Linked DNA regions of Solidesulfovibrio magneticus RS-1. The main gene of each other region encodes a partner of the protein of the gene in region 3 in a complex. Links are inferred from orthologs where the notes say so. Each region holds a gene or a part of one and is shown on either strand. Other genes may lie near its edges.

What was found.
Region 1: pnp (region 3) and rny share a complex: the UniProt entries of both Bacillus subtilis proteins name them as parts of the possible RNA degradosome complex. The link is inferred for Solidesulfovibrio magneticus RS-1 from one-to-one orthologs.
Region 2: pnp (region 3) and DMR_RS16820 share a complex: the UniProt entries of both Bacillus subtilis proteins name them as parts of the possible RNA degradosome complex. The link is inferred for Solidesulfovibrio magneticus RS-1 from one-to-one orthologs.

The regions. Positions count from the first base shown.
Region 1 is NC_012796.1:549,336-552,442, reverse strand. Bases 89-3,043 are described here. They hold rny (ribonuclease Y), read right to left. Parts: upstream 2,369-3,043; coding sequence 809-2,368; downstream 89-808. Other genes in these bases: DMR_RS02260 (cell division protein ZapA), read right to left, coding at 2,749-3,003; DMR_RS02270 (DnaJ domain-containing protein), read right to left, coding at 89-722. Also shown: more of DMR_RS02270, read right to left, coding at 1-88; cell division protein ZapB, read right to left, coding at 3,048-3,107. UniProt on the Bacillus subtilis protein: Endoribonuclease that initiates mRNA decay. Initiates the decay of all SAM-dependent riboswitches, such as yitJ riboswitch. Involved in processing of the gapA operon mRNA, it cleaves between cggR and gapA.
Region 2 is NC_012796.1:4,014,997-4,018,010, forward strand. The notes cover bases 67-2,928. They hold DMR_RS16820 (ATP-dependent 6-phosphofructokinase), read right to left. Parts: upstream 2,236-2,928; coding sequence 898-2,235; downstream 67-897. Other genes in these bases: DMR_RS16815 (translocation/assembly module TamB domain-containing protein), read left to right, coding at 67-652; DMR_RS16825 (DUF2917 domain-containing protein), read right to left, coding at 2,436-2,798. Outside these bases: more of DMR_RS16815, read left to right, coding at 1-66. UniProt on the Bacillus subtilis protein: Catalyzes the phosphorylation of D-fructose 6-phosphate to fructose 1,6-bisphosphate by ATP, the first committing step of glycolysis.
Region 3 is NC_012796.1:3,582,395-3,585,512, reverse strand. Bases 10-2,975 are described here. They hold pnp (polyribonucleotide nucleotidyltransferase), read right to left. Parts: upstream 2,638-2,975; coding sequence 382-2,637; downstream 10-381. Other genes in these bases: rpsO (30S ribosomal protein S15), read right to left, coding at 2,796-2,975; DMR_RS15165 (hypothetical protein), read left to right, coding at 10-215. Also shown: more of DMR_RS15165, read left to right, coding at 1-9; more of rpsO, read right to left, coding at 2,976-3,065; tRNA pseudouridine(55) synthase TruB, read right to left, coding at 3,082-3,118. UniProt on the Bacillus subtilis protein: Involved in mRNA degradation. Catalyzes the phosphorolysis of single-stranded polyribonucleotides processively in the 3'- to 5'-direction. Necessary for competence development in Bacillus subtilis.

The DNA.
Region 1 (3,107 bases), 3.0 Mb from region 3 along the record:
TCGGGCACGGCAAAAAGCCGCAGGGTTAGCAACAAATCGCCCGGCGGCCCGTCGCCGACGCCGGGCTGGCCGGCTCCGGCCACCCGGACCATGTCGCCGTCGCGGGAGTGCGGGGCGATGACGAGCACGCCTTGGCGGGGCTTGTCGTGGCGTCCAGACCCGGCGCAGGCCGGACAGGTCGCGACAACGAAACCCCGGCCCGAGCAGGGCGGGCAGCCCACGGCGGACAAGCCGCCGCCAAGGGGCTGCCAGATGGTCCCCCGGCCGGCGCACATCCAGCAGGCTTGGCGCAGCGCCCCCTTGCCGTCGCAGACCGGACAGTCGCCGCCAACGCCGAAATCCAGGGTCAGCCGGCCGCCGACAGCGGCCAGGGAGTCGGGGATGTCCAGCATGGCGGCCATGTCCTTGCCCCGTCGCGGCAAAAGGACGCGCGGATCCAGGGGGGCAAAGGCGGCGGGCGACGATGCCGCGACCGGAGACGGCGTCACGTCCCGGACCGCCTTGGCGTAGCGGCGGCGGCCGTCATAGGCGGCGCGCCGGGCCGGATGGCCCAAAACAGCGTAGGCGGCGGCCAGGGTCAGGAAGCGTTCGGCGGCCCGGGGATCATCCGGGTTGGCGTCGGGGTGGCAGTGCCTGGCCAGACGGCGGTAGGCGCGGCGCACGGCGGCCGCGTCAGCGTCCTCGGGCAAGCCAAGGACGGCATAGCAGTCGGGCTGTTCCATGCGCCCCCGCTTGGTCTGGTTTTTCAAAACGCGCCACGGGCCGCCCGAGGAAGGCGGCCCGAAACGCGGCAACATCGGCCTGGCCGCTATTTGGCGATGCCCACGGCCCGCCGCTCGCGGATGACCGTGACGCGAATCTGGCCGGGATAGGTGAGGTTTTCCTCGATGCGCTTGGCGATGTCCTTGCAGAGCAAAAACGTCTTGTCGTCGTCGACGTTTTCCGAATCGACCATGACCCGCACCTCGCGGCCGGCCTGGATGGCGTAGGCTTTGGACACGCCGTCGAAATCCAGAGCCAGGTTTTCCAGTTCTTCCAGACGCTTGACGTAGCTTTCCAGAAGTTCCTTGCGGGCGCCGGGACGCGCGCCCGAAAGGCTGTCGGCGGCTTGGACCAGGGTGGCCAGTATGGACTTGGGCGGCACGTCCTCGTGGTGGGCCATGATGGCGTGGAGGATGTCGCCGGATTCGCCGAATTTCTTGGCCAGATCCGCGCCGATGACGGCGTGGGGGCCTTCGATCTCGTGATCAACGGCCTTGCCGAGGTCGTGGAGCAGGCCGGCGCGCTTGGCCCGTTTGATGTCCACGCCCAATTCGGCGGCCATGATGCCGGCCAGGGAGGCCACTTCCAGGGAGTGCTGGAGCACGTTCTGGGAGTAGCTGGTGCGGTATTGGAGCTGGCCGAGCAACCGCACGAGCTCGGGGTGGATGCCGTGGACGCCGCAGTCGAAGGTGGCCTGCTCGCCGATCTCGCGGATCTTGACGTCGAGTTCCTGCTCGCACTTCTTGACGATGTCCTCGATGCGGGCGGGATGGATGCGGCCGTCGGTGATCAGCCGCTCCAGGGCCATCTTGGCGATCTGGCGCTTGAGCGGCGAAAAAGCCGACAGGATGACGGTCTCGGGGGTGTCGTCGATGATGAGATCGACGCCGGTGGCGGCTTCCAGGGCGCGGATATTGCGGCCTTCGCGGCCGATGATGCGGCCCTTCATCTCTTCGGAGGGCAGGGTCACGGCGGTGACGGTCTGCTCGCCCACGAAATCGCCGGCATAGCGCTGGATGGCCAGGGCCAGGATCTTTTTCCCGCTCTTGTCGGCGGTCTCCTTGGCCTCCATCTCGATCTGGCGGACCATGCGGGCGGCCTCGTGGCGGGTCTTGGACTCGATCTCGTCCATGAGGCGCTTTTTGGCCTCTTCCATGGTCAGGCCGGAAATTTCCTGAAGCCGTTTGTCGTGCTCGTCAGCCAGGCGGGTAAGTTCCTCGGCCTTGTCGGCCAGTTCCCGCTCCTTGGCGGTAAGCCGCTTTTCCGAGGCCAGCATCTCGGATTCCTTCTGGACGATGAGCTCCTGCTTTTCTTCCAGACGTTCCCGGCGCTTGTGGACCTGTTCTTCTTTTTCTTCCAGGGACTGGGTCTTGTCGCGGAATTCCTTTTCGAGTTCCTGTTTCTGACGGAACAGCTCGTCCTGGGCGGCGACGACGACTTCTTTTTTGTGGGCGGAAGCTTCCTTGCGGGCCTCGTCCAGGATGCGGTCGGCCAGGGTCCTGGCTTCGTTCAAGGTTTTCTGGGAAATCCACTTGTCGAGATAATAGCCGGCCGGCACACCAAGGCCAATGCCCACGATGCCCATGAATATGGTCGAAAATTCCATGCGTTCTCCCGAAGCGGGGGGAGAAAAACGGGGCAGAGCCCAAGGGCAGGGAGGGGGGACCGGCTCAATCCGGACAATGCGTGGCGCTCGCCGCGTGCGGTATGGCATGGGACGGGGGATGTCCGGCCGCCCGGGACAACGGCGGCCAGTCATCAACACCGTTTTATAACAAAGCCCCAGAGCGCCGTGTCGTCAGTTCTTTTGAACCTTGGCAACCAAGGTGGACGCCACTGTTTGACCTTCAGGCCACCCGGACGAGCCGGGCACGCACACCAGCCACGCGTCGCAGCATCCTATTTTTGAGTATCGGCTCAAAAATAAACCGACGATCACGCACACCCCAGGGAACTTTTCAAGGACGCGCCAGCAGACGCCGTCCGTCAATCTATCTTGTGCAGCAGCTCCCCCACCCGATCGTGGAGCGCGTCGAGCCGCTGGTTCGAAAGCAACATATCGTCAGCCAGACCCAATGCGACAAAGGCCAGCAATTTCTCCTTGCCGAGCGTTTTCCCGCCCGCCTGAAGCAAGTTATATCGTTGTTCCACCAGTTTTCTGGCGGCTTCCACGCGCTGCGGTTCGGCGTCCGTCGTAAACGACAGGTCGAGGCCCACTATGGACAAGGAATACTTGGGCATCGCCGTACCGAATTGTCCCCGCCGGCCACATGACCGGCCGCGCGTCAGGGCTCAAGCTCCTCCTGGAGTTTCTCCAGGAGGCCGTCGAGTCGCGTAGCGACCGT
Region 2 (3,014 bases), 430 kb from region 3 along the record:
GGAGTCGCGCTGGACCGGCGCGCTTGCCGTTACCGGCACGGCCGCCGCGCCCATCGTCATCGGCCGCTACGCCGTGGACAAGGGCACCCTCGACCTCCTCGGCTCGACGCTGGAGATCACCAAGGGCGAACTGACGTTCAGCGGCGGCGCGCCCACGGCCCCGACCTTCGACGTGCGGGCCGAAACCACCAAGGACAACGTCACCGCCGGCATCGCCATCACCGGCGACGCCGACGCCCCGGTCATCACCCTGACCTCCACGCCGCAACTGCCCCGCGACGAAATCCTCTCGCGACTGCTCTTCGGCCAAAACGCCGGCTCGCTCTCGCCCATCCAGGCCGCCCAGCTGGCCCAGGCCGCTGCCTCCATCTACGCCGGCGGCACGCCCACCAGCATCCTGGCCCGCACCCGGCGCATCCTGGGCCTGGACCAACTCTCCATCGTCACCGGCAAGTCCGGCATGGCCGGCAGCGTGCTCAAGGCCGGCAAGGAGATCTTCAAGGGCGTGACCGTGGGCGTCGAACAAGGCATGGGCGCGCAAAGCGGCGCGGTGTCCGTGGAAGTGCAGGTCACGCCCAACATCACCGTGGACAGCCGCGTGGGCGTCGACAACAAACAAGGCGTGGGCGTCAACTGGAAGTGGGATTATTAGAGAAGAGAAGAGAAGAGAAGAGGAAGATGCCTCCGGCGGCCGGGGGCCTGAGGCCCCCGGACCCCCCAAATGAAGAAATGTTTAAAGGGGGTTGGGGCGCGGGGCGGGCATTGGGTCGGCGGAGACGGCTGGGCCAATGCCAGCCGCCCCCTTTCCCATGTGGGGGGTCTGGGGGCCTCAGGCCCCCAGCGGAGAGGTCCAGGAGAGGCAGAGCCTCTCCTGGCCGCCGGAGGCACTCTTCCCTCTTACACCGGGCAGAACACTGACGGGTCGCCGGTGTAGGGGGTGACGGCGTGCTGGCCGGTGGATTCGAGCACCGAGCGCCAGTAGTCCGAGGCGATGTTGAGCATTTTGCGCCGCAGCGTCACGAGGTCCAGGGGCAGATGGACGTAGCGGTCGAACAGCCGCGCCACCACCATGCCCGTCTTGCCGGCCATGGCCGCGTGCACGGCGTTTTGCCCCAGAAACCCGCAGTACACCCGGTCGTTGGCGTTGGCCGGCACGGACCGGATGATGTAGCTGGGGTCGATGAATTTGAGCGTGATGGGCATGTCGCGGCTGCGGAAATAGCCTTCGATCTCCCCGCACAGATACTGGGCGATGTCGCCCAGAACCGGATTGCCCGAGGCGTCGCGCGCGCCGGTGTCGGGCAGAAGCTTCTGCCCGGCCCCTTCGGCCACCACGATGACGGCGTGTCGCCGGGCGCTAAGGCGTTCTTCCAGGGACGGCAGCAGCCCGCGCGGCCCGGTCAGGTCGAAATCGCATTCCGGCACCAGCACGTAGTTGACTTCCTTAAGCGCCAGGGTGGCCTGGGCGGCGATGAACCCGGATTCCCGGCCCATGACCTTGACCACGCCGATGCCGTTTAGGGCGGCGATGGCTTCGGTATGGGCGCAGCGGATGGCCTCGGTGGCTTTTTCCACGGCCGTGTCGAAGCCAAACGACTTGGTGACGAGGTTGACGTCGTTGTCGATGGTCTTGGGCACGCCGATGACGCTGATTTTCGAGCGCCGCCGGGCGATTTCCTCCTGGATGCGCCGGGCCGCCTTCATGGACCCGTCGCCGCCGATGACGAACAACATGCCGACGTTTAAGCGCTCCAGGGCGTCCACGATCTCTTCGGGCTTTTGCGGCCCCCGGCTGGACCCCAGCACCGTGCCGCCGAACTGGTGGATGTCGGACACGGCGTTTGGCGTCAGAGGCACCGGCTCGTAGCCGTAGGCTTCGATGAAGCCTTGCAGCCCGAAGCGGATGCCGAGCACGCCGGCCACGTGGTAGTTGTGGCAGCACTCCATGACGATGGCCCGGATGACGTCGTTTAAGCCCGGGCACAGGCCGCCGCAGGTGACGATGGCGACTTTGACCTTGGAGGAGTCGTAGTAGATGTTGCCGCGCGGCCCGGCCACTTCGAACTCGGCCCGGCACGGGCCGGGCACGCCGCCGAAATCGGCTGCGTCGAGCTCCATGGAGACCCGAAAATTGTCGTCCACGAAACGGCAATACGGCAAGGGGGACGGGATCTTGGCCGGCCCAAGCGAGGCGATGGCGGTATCGGCCGGGGCAATGGGGCAAGAGTCTTCCATGGCACGCTCCTTACCACCAAACTACCAGCTTGCCCCCCAGCCGGCAACACGATCCGGCGACGAGGGGGCGAAATCGCCGCGCCGCCCTTGCGTCCGTCGCCGTTGTCGCGCCGCACGGCAGCCCTGCTTTCCGACCAACGCCGGCCGGCCTTCGCGCCGGGACCAGCCGCGAAGACCGTAAGCGGCGCGAGACCGGCGGCCTAATCCCAGCGCACCTTCACTTCCGAGCCTTCCCCCCGGCCGGTGACCACCACCTTGCCCGAACGGCCAAGGGTCACGCTCTGCCCCGGCGTCAACACGATGTCGCGCCCGTCGCCGGCCGCCGTCACCCAAACCACGCCCTTGGCGCAGGTCACCCGGCAGTAGCGCACGCCAGTCAGCGCCAGATGCTTGCCCTGGCCCAGGCGCACCGACAGGCTGCGGCCCGGGGTGAAGATCCTGGCCCCGGCCTCGGCCATGGCCCGCAGCACCCGGCTGTCGCGCCAGCGCGACAGCCATTCGTCGATGATTCCCGTGCGCGTCGTCGCCAGCAGCCGGTCTTCCCGTAAGCGATCCACAAACATGGCAGCCTCCTTGGGGCGTGTCCGCGACCGCATCCGTCGCGCCCGGCACGCCTGAAGCGTTGGTTGGCTCGTGATCCCCGGCCGCCTCGCGGGCCGGGGCGTTGCCCGGGGACGGCCCCGGGCGCGCTTCCCTTGGACCATATTGTCTGTTACCATCACAGACACAGTTTTCAAAAAAAACCTCCATAACAGATGTGGGCCGCGCCCACGCCCGGA
Region 3 (3,118 bases):
TTTCCCAACAGCCGAGCATGGAGCAGTACCGGGCCACGGTCTACCAGGACATCGCCACCTACGCCTGGCGGGCCGCGCCCATCGCCCCCGGCGGCCTCATGCCCGGCTACCTCTACTTCCCGTCCAACCTCGGCATCCATTCCCTGCGGGTGGTGCTGCGCTACGATCAGCACGCCCAGACGTTTATCGTGCCCATCAACAACCCAGTTTGGTAGTTTTTCCCTCCCGCTGCAACGCCAAGCCCGGCCCGGAAGCGATTCCGGGCCGGGCTTTTTTATTGTGGGCAACGTGCCGGACAGTGCGGAAAGTCCGCTCCCAGGCCGCAAAAAAAGGGGAGCCCCCGTACGGAGGCTCCCCTTGTCATTGGCAGGGAAAGCGCGACTAGTCGCGGGGACCGCGATCGCGGTCGCGTCCGCCACGGTCGTCGCGACGCGGGCCGCGGTCATCACGACGTGGGCCGCGACGATCGCCGCCGTCGCGGCGGGGGCCGGCGGTCTTGGCGTAGTCGGCCGGATCGTAGGGGATGCCGCGTTCTTCGTTGAGTACGGCCTTGCGCGACAGACGCACGCGGCCGGTAGGCTCGACGTCAAGCACCTTGACCTCGATTTCCTGGCCCATCTTGACCACGTCGGCGGGGCTGGCCACCCGCTCCACGTCGAGCTGAGACACGTGGACCAGGCCTTCGAGGCCCGGCAGGATCTCGACGATGGCGCCGCAGTCGATGATCTTGATGACCCGGCCTTTGTAGTTGGCGCCCACGTCGGCGTGCTGGTCATAGTAGAGCACCCGGGCCTTGGCCTTTTCCAGGGACTCCAAGGTCGGGGCGAAGATGGAGATCTTGCCCGTGTCCTCGATGTCGATGGACGCGCCGGTCTCGGCGGTCATGGCCTTGATGTTCTTGCCGCCAGGTCCGATCACTTCGCGGATCTTTTCCGGGTTGATGTGCACCACGGCCAGCTGCGGGGCCAGGGCCGACAGTTCGGGGCGCGGCTCAGGCAGCACGGCGGCCATGCGGCCCAGGATGTGCAAACGGGCGTCCTTGGCCTGATTGAGGGCCTGGCGCATGACAGCCTGGGGGATACCGGTGATCTTGATGTCCATCTGGATGCCGGTGACACCGTCAGCGGTGCCGGCCACCTTGAAGTCCATGTCGCCCATGGCGTCCTCGTCGCCGAGGATGTCGGTGAGCACCAGGAAGTCATCGTCTTCCTTGATAAGGCCCATGGCGATGCCGGCCACCGGGGCCTTGATGGGCACGCCGGCGTCCATCAGCGCCAGGGACGCGCCGGCCACCGAGGCCATGGACGAGGAGCCGTTGGACTCCATGACCTGGGAGACGATGCGCATGGTGAAGGGGAATTCCTCGGGGCCGGGCAGCACCGGCAGGATGGACCGCTCAGCCAGGGCGCCGTGGCCGATCTCCCGGCGCGACGGGCCGCGCAGCATTTTGACTTCGCCCACGCAGTAGGGCGGGAAGTTGTAGTGGAGCATGAAGCGCTTGTACGTCTCGCCATTTAACGTCTCGATCTTCTGCTCGTCGCCGGTGGAGCCCAGGGTGGCCACGCACAGGGCCTTGGTCTCGCCGCGGGCGAACAGGGCCGAGCCGTGGGTGCGGGGCAGCACGCCGACCTCGATGCCGATGGGGCGCACCGTGGTGGTGTTGCGGCCGTCGAGGCGGATGCCGGTGTCCTTGATGAGCTTGCGCAGGAGTTTTTTCTCCATGCTCTCCAGGATTTCGCCGGCCTTCATCTTGTACAGCGGCGTCTCCGGGTAGGCGGCGACCACGGCTTCGATGACGGCCTGCTTGACGGCCTTGCGGGCTTCGCGACGGGCCATCTTTTCCTGGATGGTGAAGGCTTGCTTGAGTCCGGCTTCGGCCGTGGCCGCAACCAGGGCTTCAAGCTCGACGATGGGCGCGGGCGGGGTAAAGGCGATCTTGGGCTTGCCGGCCTTTTCGCGTAGCTGCTCCTGAAGGTCAAGCAGCGGCAGGATGGCTTTGTGGCCGAATTCCAGGGCGTCGGCCAGGAGCTCTTCGGAGACGAAGCGTCCCGCGCCTTCGACCATGACCACGGCGTCGCGGGAGGCGGCGAAGACCAGATTGAGGTCCGCGCCGGCCGCGATCTGGGCCACGGTGGGGTTCAGGACAAACTGGCCGTCGATGTAGCCCACCCGGCCGCCGGCGATGGGGCCCTGGAAGGGAATCTTGGAGAGGTGCAAAGCGGCGGACGCGCCGGTCAGGGCCAGAACATCGGGTTCGACCTCGCCGTCGGCGGACAGCACGGTGGCGATGATCTGGACTTCGTCACGGAAGCCCTTGGGGAAAAGCGGCCGGCAGGGGCGGTCGATAAGGCGGCACACCAGCACCTCGCGCTCGGAGGGGCGGCCGATTTCGCGGCGGAAGTAGGAGCCCGGGATGCGGCCAGCGGCGTAGGCCATTTCCTGGTAGTCGACGACCAGGGGGAAAAAGCCTTTTTCTTCGGCCAGGGCCTGGGTGCAGGCGGTGACAAGCACCACCGTGCCGCCGGACTGGATCCAGATGGCGCCGTCGGCCTGGTTGGCTAGGCGGCCGGTTTCGATGGTCACGGTCTTGTCGCCGATGGCGGCTTCAAGCCGGATGGGGGAAAACGTCATTGTCATGAGGACCTCGTTGGATGGTGGGAAGGAAGGAAGCGATTGCCCTCCCGCCATGCAGCAGGCGCGGCGGCAGCCGGGACGGTCTGGAGTCCCGGGAGCGGGCGCGCATAATGCATGCGCGGGAAGGCGGGGCCCGGCGAACCGGGCCCCGTTGTTGCCGACTACTTGCGCAGTCCGAGCTTCGCGATGAGGTCGCGATAGCGCTGGACGTCAGTTTTCTTCAAGTAGTTTAGAAGCTTGCGGCGCTGGCCGACCAGCTTCAAAAGGCCCGTGCGGGAGTGGAAGTCCTTGGGGTGGCTCTTGAAGTGACCCGTCAGGTAGACGATGCGGGACGTCAGCAGGGCGACCTGGACCTCGGGAGAGCCGGTGTCGCCGTCGTGCTTTTTGTGTTCGCCAATAACCTGCGCCTTGTCTTCGGCAGTCATGACCACAGCGATATCCTCCTGGTTAGGGGGTGTCATTGGTGGCGGGGGCGTCATTGCCG